3 regions of the Pectobacterium sp. A5351 genome follow, and region 3 is predicted to be linked to each of the others. Evidence: predicted binding sites of a transcription regulator. Region 3 holds the regulator's gene; each other region holds the start of a gene.
The links. The regulator CRP, encoded in region 3, controls carbon source genes, mostly activating them, when cyclic AMP is high. The targets are predictions, from matches to a motif close to ATGTGANNNNNNTCACAT.
Positions count from the first base shown of each region.

Region 1: a site for CRP is predicted at 2,228-2,245, ahead of O1Q74_RS19575 (PTS mannitol transporter subunit IICBA). Genes of this name have one in related genera too.
Region 2: a site for CRP is predicted at 2,564-2,581, ahead of cdd (cytidine deaminase). Genes of this name have one in related genera too.

Region 1 is NZ_CP116477.1:4,247,158-4,251,298, forward strand. Features, by position in the region: gene O1Q74_RS19575 (PTS mannitol transporter subunit IICBA) at 58-1,965, opposite strand; gene O1Q74_RS19580 (DUF3053 domain-containing protein) at 2,498-3,214, opposite strand; gene glyS (glycine--tRNA ligase subunit beta) at 3,590-4,141, opposite strand, start outside.
Region 2 is NZ_CP116477.1:1,571,601-1,575,741, forward strand. Features, by position in the region: gene O1Q74_RS07475 (NAD-dependent malic enzyme) at 1-1,403, opposite strand, end outside; gene cdd (cytidine deaminase) at 1,614-2,504, opposite strand; gene O1Q74_RS07485 (CidB/LrgB family autolysis modulator) at 2,677-3,372, opposite strand; gene O1Q74_RS07490 (CidA/LrgA family protein) at 3,372-3,779, opposite strand; gene bioA (adenosylmethionine--8-amino-7-oxononanoate transaminase) at 3,930-4,141, opposite strand, start outside.
Region 3 is NZ_CP116477.1:3,915,978-3,920,118, reverse strand. Features, by position in the region: gene O1Q74_RS18095 (aminodeoxychorismate synthase component II) at 23-598, shown strand; gene argD (bifunctional acetylornithine/succinyldiaminopimelate transaminase) at 718-1,944, shown strand; gene crp (cAMP-activated global transcriptional regulator CRP) at 2,103-2,735, opposite strand; gene O1Q74_RS18080 (OsmC family protein) at 3,112-3,519, shown strand; gene O1Q74_RS18075 (phosphoribulokinase) at 3,631-4,141, opposite strand, start outside.

The sequences.
Region 1 (4,141 bases), 330 kb from region 3:
CATAACCTTAAAAAAACATAAAAAGAGGCCGCCCGAAGGCGGCACTAGCCACATCAATTAGGCACTCTTTTTACCGGAGAGTAAGTCGAGGACTTCCTGAACATCCTGCGTGTGCGCCAGACGTTCAATGACAGCGTCATCATCCAGTGCGTTGGTCAGACTGGTGATGACCTGGATATGTTCGTTGTTACGGGCAGCGATACCGATAACCAGACGCGCAACCTCATCTTCTTCATCGCCAAAGCGAACGCCTTCAGGGTATTGGCAGAAAACCACACCCGTTTTCAGCACGCGATCTTTCGCTTCAATCGTACCGTGCGGCACGGCAATCGATTCGCCCAGATAGGTAGAGGTCAGTTTTTCGCGTTCCAGCATCGCTTCAACATACGCAGGCTCGACATAGCCGCCTTTCACCAGTTGCTCACCAGCAAAACGGATTGCCTGCTCTTTGTCTGTCGCATGCTGATTCAGGAACACATTACCCGCCCCCAGTTGGAACAGGTTCGTCTGCGCCTCAGCGGTAGCAGGGACAGGCGTCGCCACGGTTTCAGGCTGCACGGCACCCTGCGCAGCCACCAGACGAGCCGCCAGATCGCTATACAGACCGCTATCAAGGAAGTTGGTCAGTGAGATGTGCTGTGCCTGCGGCGCATGACGCATCGCACGTTCGGTCAGATCGCGGTGCGTAATGACCAGGTCGACATCGTCCGGCAGACTGTTGATCGCGCTGTTGGTCACCGAAATGTTGGTCAGCCCGGCATCCTGCACCTTCTTGCGCAGCACGCCAGCCCCCATCGCACTGGAACCCATACCGGCGTCACAGGCGACAATGATTTTACGTACGGTGCTCATATCGCCGCTGACGCCAACGCTCGTCGCCGTACCTTTCGCAGAGGCTTTCATTTCCTGTACGCGGCGCGTTGCGTCGCTCAGATCTTCTTCTTTTTGCTTGGTGCTTTTCAGCAGAATCGCCGACACGATGAAGGATACTGCGAAGGCCGCTGCAATGGCTGCGAGGTTAGCGAAGTAAGCGCCTTTTGGCGTCATCGCCAGCACCGCCAGAATCGAACCTGGAGACGCTGGAGAAACCAAACCACCGCCCAGCACGCTCAGCGTAAACACGCCAGTCATCCCGCCCAGAATCACCGCGATAATCAGACGCGGATTCATCAGTACATACGGGAAGTAAATTTCATGAATCCCGCCCAGGAAGTGGATAATCGCCGCACCTGGCGCAGACTCTTTCGCATTACCACGACCGAAGAACATATAAGCCATCAACACGCCCATACCTGGGCCTGGGTTTGCTTCGATCAGGAAGAAAATAGACTTGCCGGTTTCCGTTGCCTGCTGAATGCCCAGTGGTGAGAAGATACCGTGGTTGATCGCATTGTTCAGGAACAGAATTTTCGCGGGTTCAACGAAGATGGACGTAAACGGCAGCAGGTTGTTCTGTACCATCAGGTTAACGCCGGAAGCCAGTACCTGAGAGAAGACTTCAACCAGCGGACCAATCGCCAAAAATGACAGAATTGCCAACAACATACCGATAATACCGGCAGAGAAGTTGTTGACCAGCATTTCAAAGCCGCTCTTGATTTTACCGTCGACCACGCGGTCAAAACGTTTGATCGCCCAGCCGCCCAATGGACCGACGATCATGGCGCCGAGGAACATCGGGATATCAGTCCCGACGATCACACCCATCGTCGTAATTGCACCCACCACGCCACCACGCTCACCGAATACCAGACGTCCGCCGGTATAACCAATCAGCAATGGCAGCAAATACGTAATCATCGGGCCGACGAGCTTCGCCAACGTTTCATTGGGAATCCAGCCGGTAGGAATAAACAGCGCGGTAATAATACCCCAGGCGATAAAGGCGCCAATATTGGGCATAACCATATTGCTGAGGAAGCGACCAAAGTTTTGCACTTTGATCTTAATATCTGGTGAAAGCATAAAAACACACCCCTATTGAAACGCGCTGACAATAAGAGCGCGTGGTAATTATCGTGAGACGGCGTGACAATATGTGTTAGTTGCAGCGATGGTTAGCAACAACGACCGACAGTCTTATTTTTTACCGAGATATCAGCAGTGACCAAAACCTCGGCTGGTTATAGACCTATCGGTTATCAAAACACCGATTGCTTCCGTCAGTATTACTGTATGCAGCGCGGACTCTAACACGCTGTTTTCATACCGCAACTCCATGGCAGGAACGTGACAAAAATCACACAACCACCCTACATCAACGATACAAATAGGTGATTTACTTCACAAAAAGCCGTTAAAAATGAAAAACTAAACCAATTCCCAGACAAATACGACTCACCATATGTGATTTACATCACATTTTAATGGTGTGTGTTTGTTTTATTTATGTGATGTAAATCACAATTTATTTTCACCCTCTCCCAGCCAAACTCAACTTTACCCAGCATACCGACCCGTAATATAGAATCGTTGACGCACTAAAAAAACAACGCCGCTAGGGATAATTCACGCCATTTATCCCTCTAAGCGCATTCATTAAATTCTGCTGTTGCATAGGTAACGCCACCACCATGCCATTATATTGCGCCACCTGCTGCGGCGTACGGAATTGCACCGATGCACCATTAAACACAACCTGATCGCCCTGAGCCTGAAGGAAATCACCGATCTGAATCAGGCTCTGTGCGAAGGCAATCGCACTCGGAATGGCGGGCAACAGCGCGTTAGTTGGCTGTATTACCGTGCGTGCATACAGCCGCTCATAGGGTATCTGCACCTCTTCAGGTTGTTTTAGCATTCGGTGGGCATTGTCCGCCTGCACTTTCGCCGCCTGCACATGCTGGCTCAGCAGGTTCATTGCCCCGATAGATTGCCGAAGGTCATCACGCTGTATCAGATAGTCTTTAGGGACGCGAATACGGGAAATTTGCCCCAGCATCGGCGTCAAACTGCCGGATACAGCCTGATTAAACTGCTGAGAAAAGGTGGTTAAAATCGCATAATCGTTGGCAAAATTGCCAAAACTCTTCTTTTGTTCTTCCGTCAATGCTGGCAGCGTCCCATCCTGCTGCGACTGTGCGCTTTGCAGGAATGCAATGAATGCCTTCCGCTGCTCCGCCTCGCTGTCACCACAGGCAGCCAACTGCAATGCCGCCAGAATAACCAGAACTGGCAGCAGCCAGCGTGAACGGTACATCATCAGCCTTCTCATGCCCTACTCCTGTTATGCTTACTGCCCCGCCAGACGTGCTTTACTCAGACAAAAACACGCTAGCGACGGATTTTCCATGACAAGATTTTCTACGACATAAGCATAGTCGAATCAGGCTGGCTGTGCAGGAAAAGGCCAGATCTGACAACATAATGCCGCTCTTTTAGGATCGAGATACCGGGGCGAGCACAGGCACTGGGCGAGTAAATTCATGCTTAAATGAACAGTATTAAAAAAGTATGACGACAGGGTTTTAGCATGGAGTAGTCCGTCGTTACGGACAGGAACAGCAGCGGGACGTTTACAACGCGGAAAAAATAACCCCCGAGCAGGAGAACCGACTCGGGGATTAGGACGACGGTGACGCTATCGCCGTTATTGCAGCACGGAAATATCCGCAACCTGCAAGAACAGCTCACGCAGTTGGCTCAGCAGCGTCAGGCGGTTCACACGCACCTGCTCATCTTCCGCCATTACCATCACCTGATCGAAGAATGCATCGACAGGTTCACGCAGCGAAGCCAACTCAACCAGCGCTTCCTGATAGCGACCTTCAGCAAACAGCGGCGTCAGCTTGTCGCGCAGCACAACAAGGTGCGTTGCCAGCGTAATTTCCGCCGCGTCTTTCAATACGGCAGCGTTGACGCTCTCATTCAGCGTATCGGTAGACTTCGCCAGAATGTTGGAAACGCGCTTGTTAGCCGCTGCCAGCGCTGCGGCGGCATCCAGCGAACGGAAGTGGCTGACGGCTTTCACGCGGGCATCGAAATCTGCCGGGCGAGTTGGACGACGCGCCAATACCGCCTGAATAGTATCCACGCTGTGGCCTTCTTCCTGATACCAGGCGCGGAAACGACCGAGCATAAACTCAATCACATCATCAACAACGTTGGCGTTAGTCAGCTTGGCACCATACAAACGCACCGC
Region 2 (4,141 bases), 2.1 Mb from region 3:
GGGAAAATATAGGAGTTGTTGCACTGCGCGATAGGGAAGACCTTATCCTGATAGTTAACCGGAGAGAACGGGCTACCGGTTGCGACCAGCGCAGCACCTTCCGTCCAGCGAATGATGTCTTCCGGACGAGCTTCCACGCGGGAGGTCGGGTTAGACAGCGGCATCACGATAGGACGCGCACAGTGTTTGTGCATTTCACGGATGATTTCTTCCGTGAACAGACCCGGTTGGCCGGATACGCCGATCAGGATGGTTGGCTTGGCATTGCGTACCACTTCCAGCAGTGAAATGGCGTCGCTGTTGCAATCCCAGCCCGCCAGCAGGTCGCTTTTCTGCACCAGCTTGCTTTGGAAATCGAGCAGGTTCGGCAGTTTGTCGGTCAGCAGACCAAAGCGGTCAACCATGAAGACACGTGCGCGCGCTTCTTCATCGCTCAGCCCTTCAGATTTCATCTGTGCGATGATTTGTTCAGCGATACCGCAACCCGCAGAGCCCGCGCCCAGGAAGGCCACGGTCTGATCGCGCAACTGTGTGCCTGCTGCACGGCTGGCGGCAATCAGGCTACCCAGCGCAACCGCCGCGGTACCCTGAATGTCATCGTTAAAGCTACAGATTTCATCACGATAGCGGTTCAGCAACGGTGTCGCGTTTTTCTGCGCGAAGTCTTCAAACTGCAACAGCACGTTTGGCCAGCGACGCTTAACAGCCTGGATGAATTCATCAACGAACGCATAGTATTCGTCATCGGTGATACGTGGGTGACGCCAGCCCATGTACAGCGGATCGTTCAGGCGCTGCGGGTTGTTGGTACCGACATCCAGAACCACTGGCAGGGTGTAGGCCGGGCTGATACCGCCACACGCGGTGTACAGGGAAAGTTTACCGATTGGAATCCCCATACCACCAATGCCCTGGTCGCCCAGACCCAGAATACGTTCACCGTCGGTCACCACGATGACTTTCACGTTCTGTTTGGTGGCGTTTTGCAGCATATCGTCAATATGTGCGCGGTTAGGGTAGGAGATAAACAGGCCACGGGCGCGGCGATAGATATCGGAGAAGTGCTCACAGGCTTCGCCAACGGTCGGGGTGTAGATGATGGGCATCATCTCACTGAGGTGACCGTCCAACAGGCGGTAGAACAGGGTTTCGTTGGTATCCTGAATGTTGCGTAGGTAAACGTGCTTTTCAATATCGTGCTTGAATTCCTGATACTGACGCCAGGCGCGTTCTGCCTGTTCTTCGATGGTTTCGACGGCTTCAGGCAGCAGACCATGCAGGTTAAAGTTAGCGCGTTCTTCTTCGGTAAATGCGCTGCCTTTATTCAGCAGGGGGAATTCAAGCAAGATTGGACCAGCGTAGGGAATATGGAGAGGACGTTTGCTTTCGTATTCTAATTCCATGGCTTTTTACTCTTCGGATAGCAAAAAAGAAACTCAGGTGTTGTCGATAAGAAACTGCTGCGAATCTTAAATTACCCAGAGAATATGTACAGAAATTGTTAATTAAAATAGTTACAGATGGCTTGCATCTTAGTCGAAATGCAGGCTTTATCGATTCACCTCTCTTTTTTCACCCTTCCCATTGCTGAAAGTCTGCGCTTATCGCTGTTACTATTCCTCAATAAAGTGGTGTTCAACATCGGTGCAGCCCAATTCGGCCAGCATAATTTGAGAAATTGCCCAGTGGCTGACAACCGCATTGCGACGTTCAACGACAACGGCATGTTTCACCGTGCACAGATCTTCGCCGGCAAGGTTCATCAGATTTAACACGGCTTGCAAAGGTGGCAGGCTAGGATTGAACGCCGCATTTTCCGCATAGCGTCCGGTATAGGTGTTGCCGCCTGATGTCTCCAACGCAATACCGCTAATGGCTTTGCTGTAGGGTGCATGGCTACGGTTGGCGGCATCCAGCGCCTGACGCGCAAGTGCATTCACATTCTGCAAGGTTGCACCGTGGTTGACGTCATCCATCAGTAAAGTATCGATGTGTAGATCGACGGGGCCAAAGGAATCTGGCAGATAGTGGCTGAGCACGGCGGGCTGGCGACCCGGTAGTTGAATCCGCAGCGATGCCGCATTGCGCAATTCGTTCATAAACTGGCGGCAGTGTCCGCATGGCGTGTAGTTCACGGTGACGGCTTGTAATCCGCGCTCATTGCGCAGCCAGGCATGGCTGACGGCGCTTTGTTCGGCATGCACCGTTTGCTGAAGCTGAACGGCGCTGAACTCCATGTTGGCACCAAAGTAGAAATTGCCGCTAAGCCCTTGCGCAATCGCGCCAACCTGAAAATTCGAGATAGGCGCTTGTGCGCAGGCGGCTGCCAGCGGCAATAGCGCAAAGGCTAATGTATCGGTGTCTAACTGGCTGGCTTCACCGACGGCATTCACCTCGTCCGCGGTTAGCATGGCGGCGAAATCCGGTTTATCGAGCAATGGGCGGATCGCGGCTTGCAGACTGGCAGGTAATTGCTGGAAGGCGTTTTCAAATCGTGGATGCATAGTGGCTTACTCTTTTTACCCGTCAATAACATCATGTTAGGTAGCAGAGTAGCAATAATTTGTGATCAAAATCTCTTTGTTGAATGAAATGGATGCAAATTAACTTCTAAATGCGAGATGTATCTCAATTTTATAGTGGGCGGTGTGAAATACACACCGTCCCTATTTGGCCTTAACTAACGACGAGCAGGAGTACAGGGAAGACGAACGGCGCTATCAACGACGTGATGATCCCGCAGATGACCAGCGCCAGTGAACTGAATGCCCCTTCCTGATAATCAACCTCCGCGCAGCGCGCCGTGCCGAGGGCATGCGAAGCGGTGCCCATCGACAACCCGCGAGCAGCTTTGGTTTTGATGCCCACGCGGTTGAACAGGCTGTGGCCTAATACGGCGCCGAGAATGCCGACAAAAATCACGCAGACGGCGCTGATAGCGGGGATACCGCCAATAGAACTAGCGACGGCCATCGCAATGGGGGTGGTGACTGATTTAGGCAGCACTGAGGCGGCGATTTCCGGCGAGGCCCCCATCCACAGCGCTACCAGCGTACCGGAAATAATGGCTGCCAGACTGCCGATGAAGCACACGCTGATGATCGATTTCCAGCGGGCGCGAATTTGGTGCAACTGTTCATAAAGGGGGAACGCCAGTGCGACCACTGCCGGTTGCAGCAGGTCGTTAAGGACTTTGCTGCCTTGAAAATAGTGCTCGTAGGGAATCTTCAACACCAACAGCAGCGGGATAATAATCGCCATCGACACCAGTAGCGGATTCAACAAGGAGATCCTGGTCAGCACGGCCAGTTTACGCGCGGTGAAAAACACAATCAGGGTGAGAGGGAGTGACCACCACAAATAGCTGAACATTATTCTTTATCCTTCGGCGGTGTGCGGTCACTGGCCATGGTGCTTTCACGCTGCATTACCTGAGTACTGAAACCTACAACCAGCATCACAATAAAGGTACTGACCAAACAAGAAATCACGATGGGGCCAAACTGTTGACTGAGCAGATCGTAATAATTCATCACACCGACGCCAATGGGGACGAACAGCATCGCCATATGGCGAATAAGAAGGTGGCAGCCTGATTTCACCCACTGTGCGGGCAGGATTTGTGAGGCAAGAAGCGTGAACAAAACCAGCATGCCGATGATACTGCCAGGGATAGTGAACGGAAGTAACGCGGATACCGCATTGCCTGCCAGCAGGCAGAGATAAATCAATGCGAAAGCGCGTAAATACTGCCAGCAAACAATGAACGTATTACGCATGGGAAATTCCTGATTAGCTGAGAGTATTATCATAACGCTAATGGAATTAATGTGCCACAGCTCACACTGTTAACGTCATATGGCTATGCTGGCAGATCGGCACAGCGATAAGGGATGCAATGCAGATTGCGTTGCATCTTAAATTATTACTTAGCTAAAGAGCTGTTCGTCACGGATAGCGGAACAGACGGCGTCGGTCAGTCTACGCAGCTCATCAGGCTGAATGATAAACGGCGGCATCAGATAAATGAGTCGACCAAAAGGACGAATCCAGACGCCGCGCTCGACGAAGAAACGCTGTAGTCGTGCCATATTAACCGGACGCTGTGTTTCCACTACGCCGATAGCGCCCAGCACGCGAA
Region 3 (4,141 bases):
TTATCAATGGGTTAAGTAAAATATGCTGCTAATTATCGATAACTACGACTCCTTTACCTACAACCTTTACCAATACTTTTGTGAGCTTGGTGCGCAGGTTGTGGTGAAGCGTAATGATGAACTCACGCTGCGTGAGATTGAACAGCTTGCGCCTGAGCGATTGGTCATTTCACCGGGCCCTTGTACACCGGATGAGGCGGGTATTTCACTGGCTGCAATCCGTCACTTCGCCGATAAATTACCGATTCTGGGCGTATGCCTTGGCCATCAGGCGATGGGGCAGGCGTTCGGCGCGCGCGTGGTGCGGGCACGGCAGGTCATGCACGGGAAAACGTCTGCGATTGCGCACAGCAATACAGGCGTTTTTACGGGGCTAGCTCAGCCTTTGACGGTTACCCGCTATCATTCACTCATCATTGATTCCGCCTCTCTACCCGATTGCTTTGAGGTTACGGCCTGGAGCGAATCGGAAGGAAAACGTGACGAAATTATGGGAATCCGCCATCGCGTATTGCCGCTGGAGGGAGTGCAGTTTCATCCAGAAAGCATTCTCAGCCAGCAAGGGCATCAACTTTTGGATAATTTCCTTAAAATTTAGCCATATAGAGAGTTATTCTCTCCAATAGCCGATTTAATATTGCCTGTTATTGATTTTTTATGCATATTTATTGACTATATTTTCATTCCGATATGATGGACAGCAGAGTGAGGCAGCAAATGGCAGCAGAGCAGAAAGCAGTGACACGGGATACTCACGATAAAGTGATTTTGCCGGTTTATGCACCCGCGAAGTTTGTACCAGTGAAAGGTAAAGGGAGCCGCGTCTGGGATCAGGATGGCCGCGAGTATATTGATTTCTCTGGTGGCATTGCGGTTACGGCACTGGGTCACTGCCATCCTGCACTGGTGAACGCATTGCAGCAACAGGGTGAAAAGCTGTGGCACACCAGCAATATTTTCACCAACGAACCTGCGCTACGTCTCGCCAGCAAATTGATTGATGCCACTTTTGCCGATCGCGTGTTCTTTGTTAACTCCGGCGCTGAAGCTAACGAAGCGGCATTTAAACTGGCACGTCACTATGCGGTTAAACGTCATAGCCCGTATAAAACCAAGATCATTGCCTTCTACAATGCATTCCATGGCCGGACGCTGTTCACTGTCTCGGTTGGCGGACAGCCTAAATATGCCGATGGCTTCGGGCCTAAGCCGGCGGATATTGTCCATGTTCCTTTCAACGATTTGGCTGCGGTCAAAGCAGTGATGGACGATCACACCTGTGCCGTCGTGCTGGAGCCGATTCAGGGTGAGGGCGGCATTACGCCTGCTACGCCTGAGTTTTTGCAAGGTGTTCGCGAGCTGTGCAATCAACACAAGGCGCTGCTGGTATTTGATGAAGTGCAGAGTGGGATGGGTCGTACCGGTAAATTATTCAGCTATATGCATTACGGTATTACGCCGGATATTCTCACCACCGCTAAAGCGCTGGGCGGCGGTTTCCCGATTAGTGCGATGCTGACGACGGAAGAGATTGCCTCTGCGATGACGGTGGGGGTACACGGAACCACCTACGGCGGCAACCCGCTGGCCTGTGCGGTGGCGGAAGCGGCGCTGGATATCATCAATACGCCGGAAGTGCTGTCAGGTGTCGCAGATCGGCACGCTCGCTTTGTCAGTGAACTGGAGAAAATCAACCAGCAGTACGGCGTATTTGAGCAGGTTCGCGGTATGGGGCTGTTGTTGGGGGCAGAACTGAAATCGCAGTGGCATGGTCGTGCAGGCGAGTTTTTGGCTGCTGCAACGGCTCAGGGCCTGATGGTACTGATGGCAGGGCCGAACGTCATCCGCTTTGTGCCGTCTTTGATCATTGATGAAGACGACATTGTGCAGGGGATGGATAAGTTTGCAAAAGCCGTCGCACAGGTTGTTAACGCAGCAAACTGAGTGCGCTCTCAAAAGAGCAGCCATAAAAAAACGTAGGGAACGTTTTTCAACGTTGCGTCAGCAACGGCCCGAAGGGTGGCGAGCAGGAAGCTCGCCATAAAAAAAGCCTGAGGCCGAGGCTTCACGCTTTTTTATTGGTAGGGTACAGCGGCAGGGATTTAGCGAGTGCCGTAAACGACAATCGTTTTACCGTGCGCAGAGATCAGGTTCTGGTCTTCTAACATTTTCAGAATGCGGCCCACGGTTTCACGCGAGCAGCCAACGATTTGCCCAATTTCCTGACGAGTAATTTTTATTTGCATGCCATCTGGATGCGTCATGGCATCAGGTTGTTTGGCCAGGTTGAGTAGCGTTTGAGCAATACGGCCGGTCACATCAAGGAAGGCGAGGTTGCCGACTTTCTCTGAAGTAACCTGGAGTCTGCTTGCCATTTGCGCAGACAGACGCATGAGGATATCTGGGTTAACCTGAATGAGCTGGCGGAACTTTTTATAGGAAATTTCAGCCACTTCACAGGCGGTTTTTGCCCGCACCCAAGCGCTGCGTTCCTGACCTTCTTCAAACAGGCCGAGCTCGCCGATAAAATCGCCCTGATTGAGGTAGGAAAGGATCATTTCCTTGCCTTCTTCATCTTTGATTAGCACTGCGACAGAGCCTTTCACGATGTAGTAAAGCGTTTCTGCTTTTTCACCTTGGTGAATAAGCGTGCTCTTCGATGGATACTTGTGGATATGACAATGGGAAAGGAACCATTCGAGAGTTGGGTCTGTTTGCGGTTTGCCGAGAACCATTCGCTATCATCCTCTGTTGTAATTCACTGCGCAAATTACAGGGGTCAGAGTTCCCTGTACGGCGTGTTTAACTGCTAAAAAAAATAAAATTCAGTCTAGGCAGAATGACGTCAGGGAATATACTGGAACCACTGTACCCTTGATTTTCCGGTTGCTGCCTTGCCGCACCGTAAACGTGGCTGGGGTATGTCCGGCTACGTCATCATCTTCTTCGTTTCTGGGTTTGTCCAGAAAAGGTCTATTCTATTTTCGTTTTAACACAGCTTTAAGGACGTGTCTTGTGTTGTCTCGCTTCAGCATGACAAAGCTCTGATTAACGCTGGTTTTTGTACAGTAACGGTATAAATTTTCAAAAAATTTTTAGTGGAGAGGCACCATGCAGGCACGGGTAAAATGGGTTGAAGGCTTAACGTTTTTGGGCGAATCCGCGTCAGGGCACCAGATCTTGATGGACGGTAATTCCGGTGATAAAGCGCCCAGTCCGATGGAAATGGTGTTGATGTCTGTGGGGGGATGCAGCGCGATTGATGTGGTGTCGATTCTGCAAAAAGGCCGCAACGATGTGGCGGACTGCGAAGTGAAACTGACGTCAGAGCGCCGGTCTGACGCGCCGCGTTTATTTACCCATATCAATCTGCATTTTATCGTGACGGGAAAAGGGCTGACCGACAAAGCCGTTGAGCGAGCTGTCGCACTATCAGCGGAAAAATACTGCTCTGTGGCACTGATGCTGGGCAAAGCCGTTGAGGTAACGCACAGCCACGAAATTAGAGTGCTGGAATAATCCCTTTCTCTGGGTACTAATTCTGGTCACTTAAGCCTGTTATTAGCGGAAACACAGGGGGAGGTTCCCGCAGGGAGGCCTCACCCTGTGGTCGCCCGTATATCTCGATGCTTATTCGATGGTTTTCCCTTCAATTAACCGCTGCACCAGCGGTGCCATGATGAGCTCCATCGCCAGCCCCATTTTCCCGCCGGGAACGACCAACGTGTTGATGTGGGAGATAAACGATCCCTGCAACATGGCCAGCAGATAGGGGTAATCAATATTATCCAACCCCTGAAAGTGAATAACGACGAAGCTTTCATCCAGTGACGGGATCGATTTGGCAGCAAACGGGTTGGAGGTGTCCACGGTGGGTACGCGCTGGAAGTTGATGTGCGTACGAGAGAACTGCGGGGTGATGTAGGTGATGTAGTCTTCCATCGAACGGACGACGGAATCCATCACCGCTTCACGCGAGTGACCACGTTCATTGACATCACGAATCAGCTTTTGGATCCATTCCAGGTTGACGATCGGCACCACGCCGACGAGCAAATCGACATGCTGTGCCACGTCGTTTTGCTCGGTGACCACACCGCCGTGCAGCCCTTCATAAAACAGAATGTCGGTGGGTTCCGGC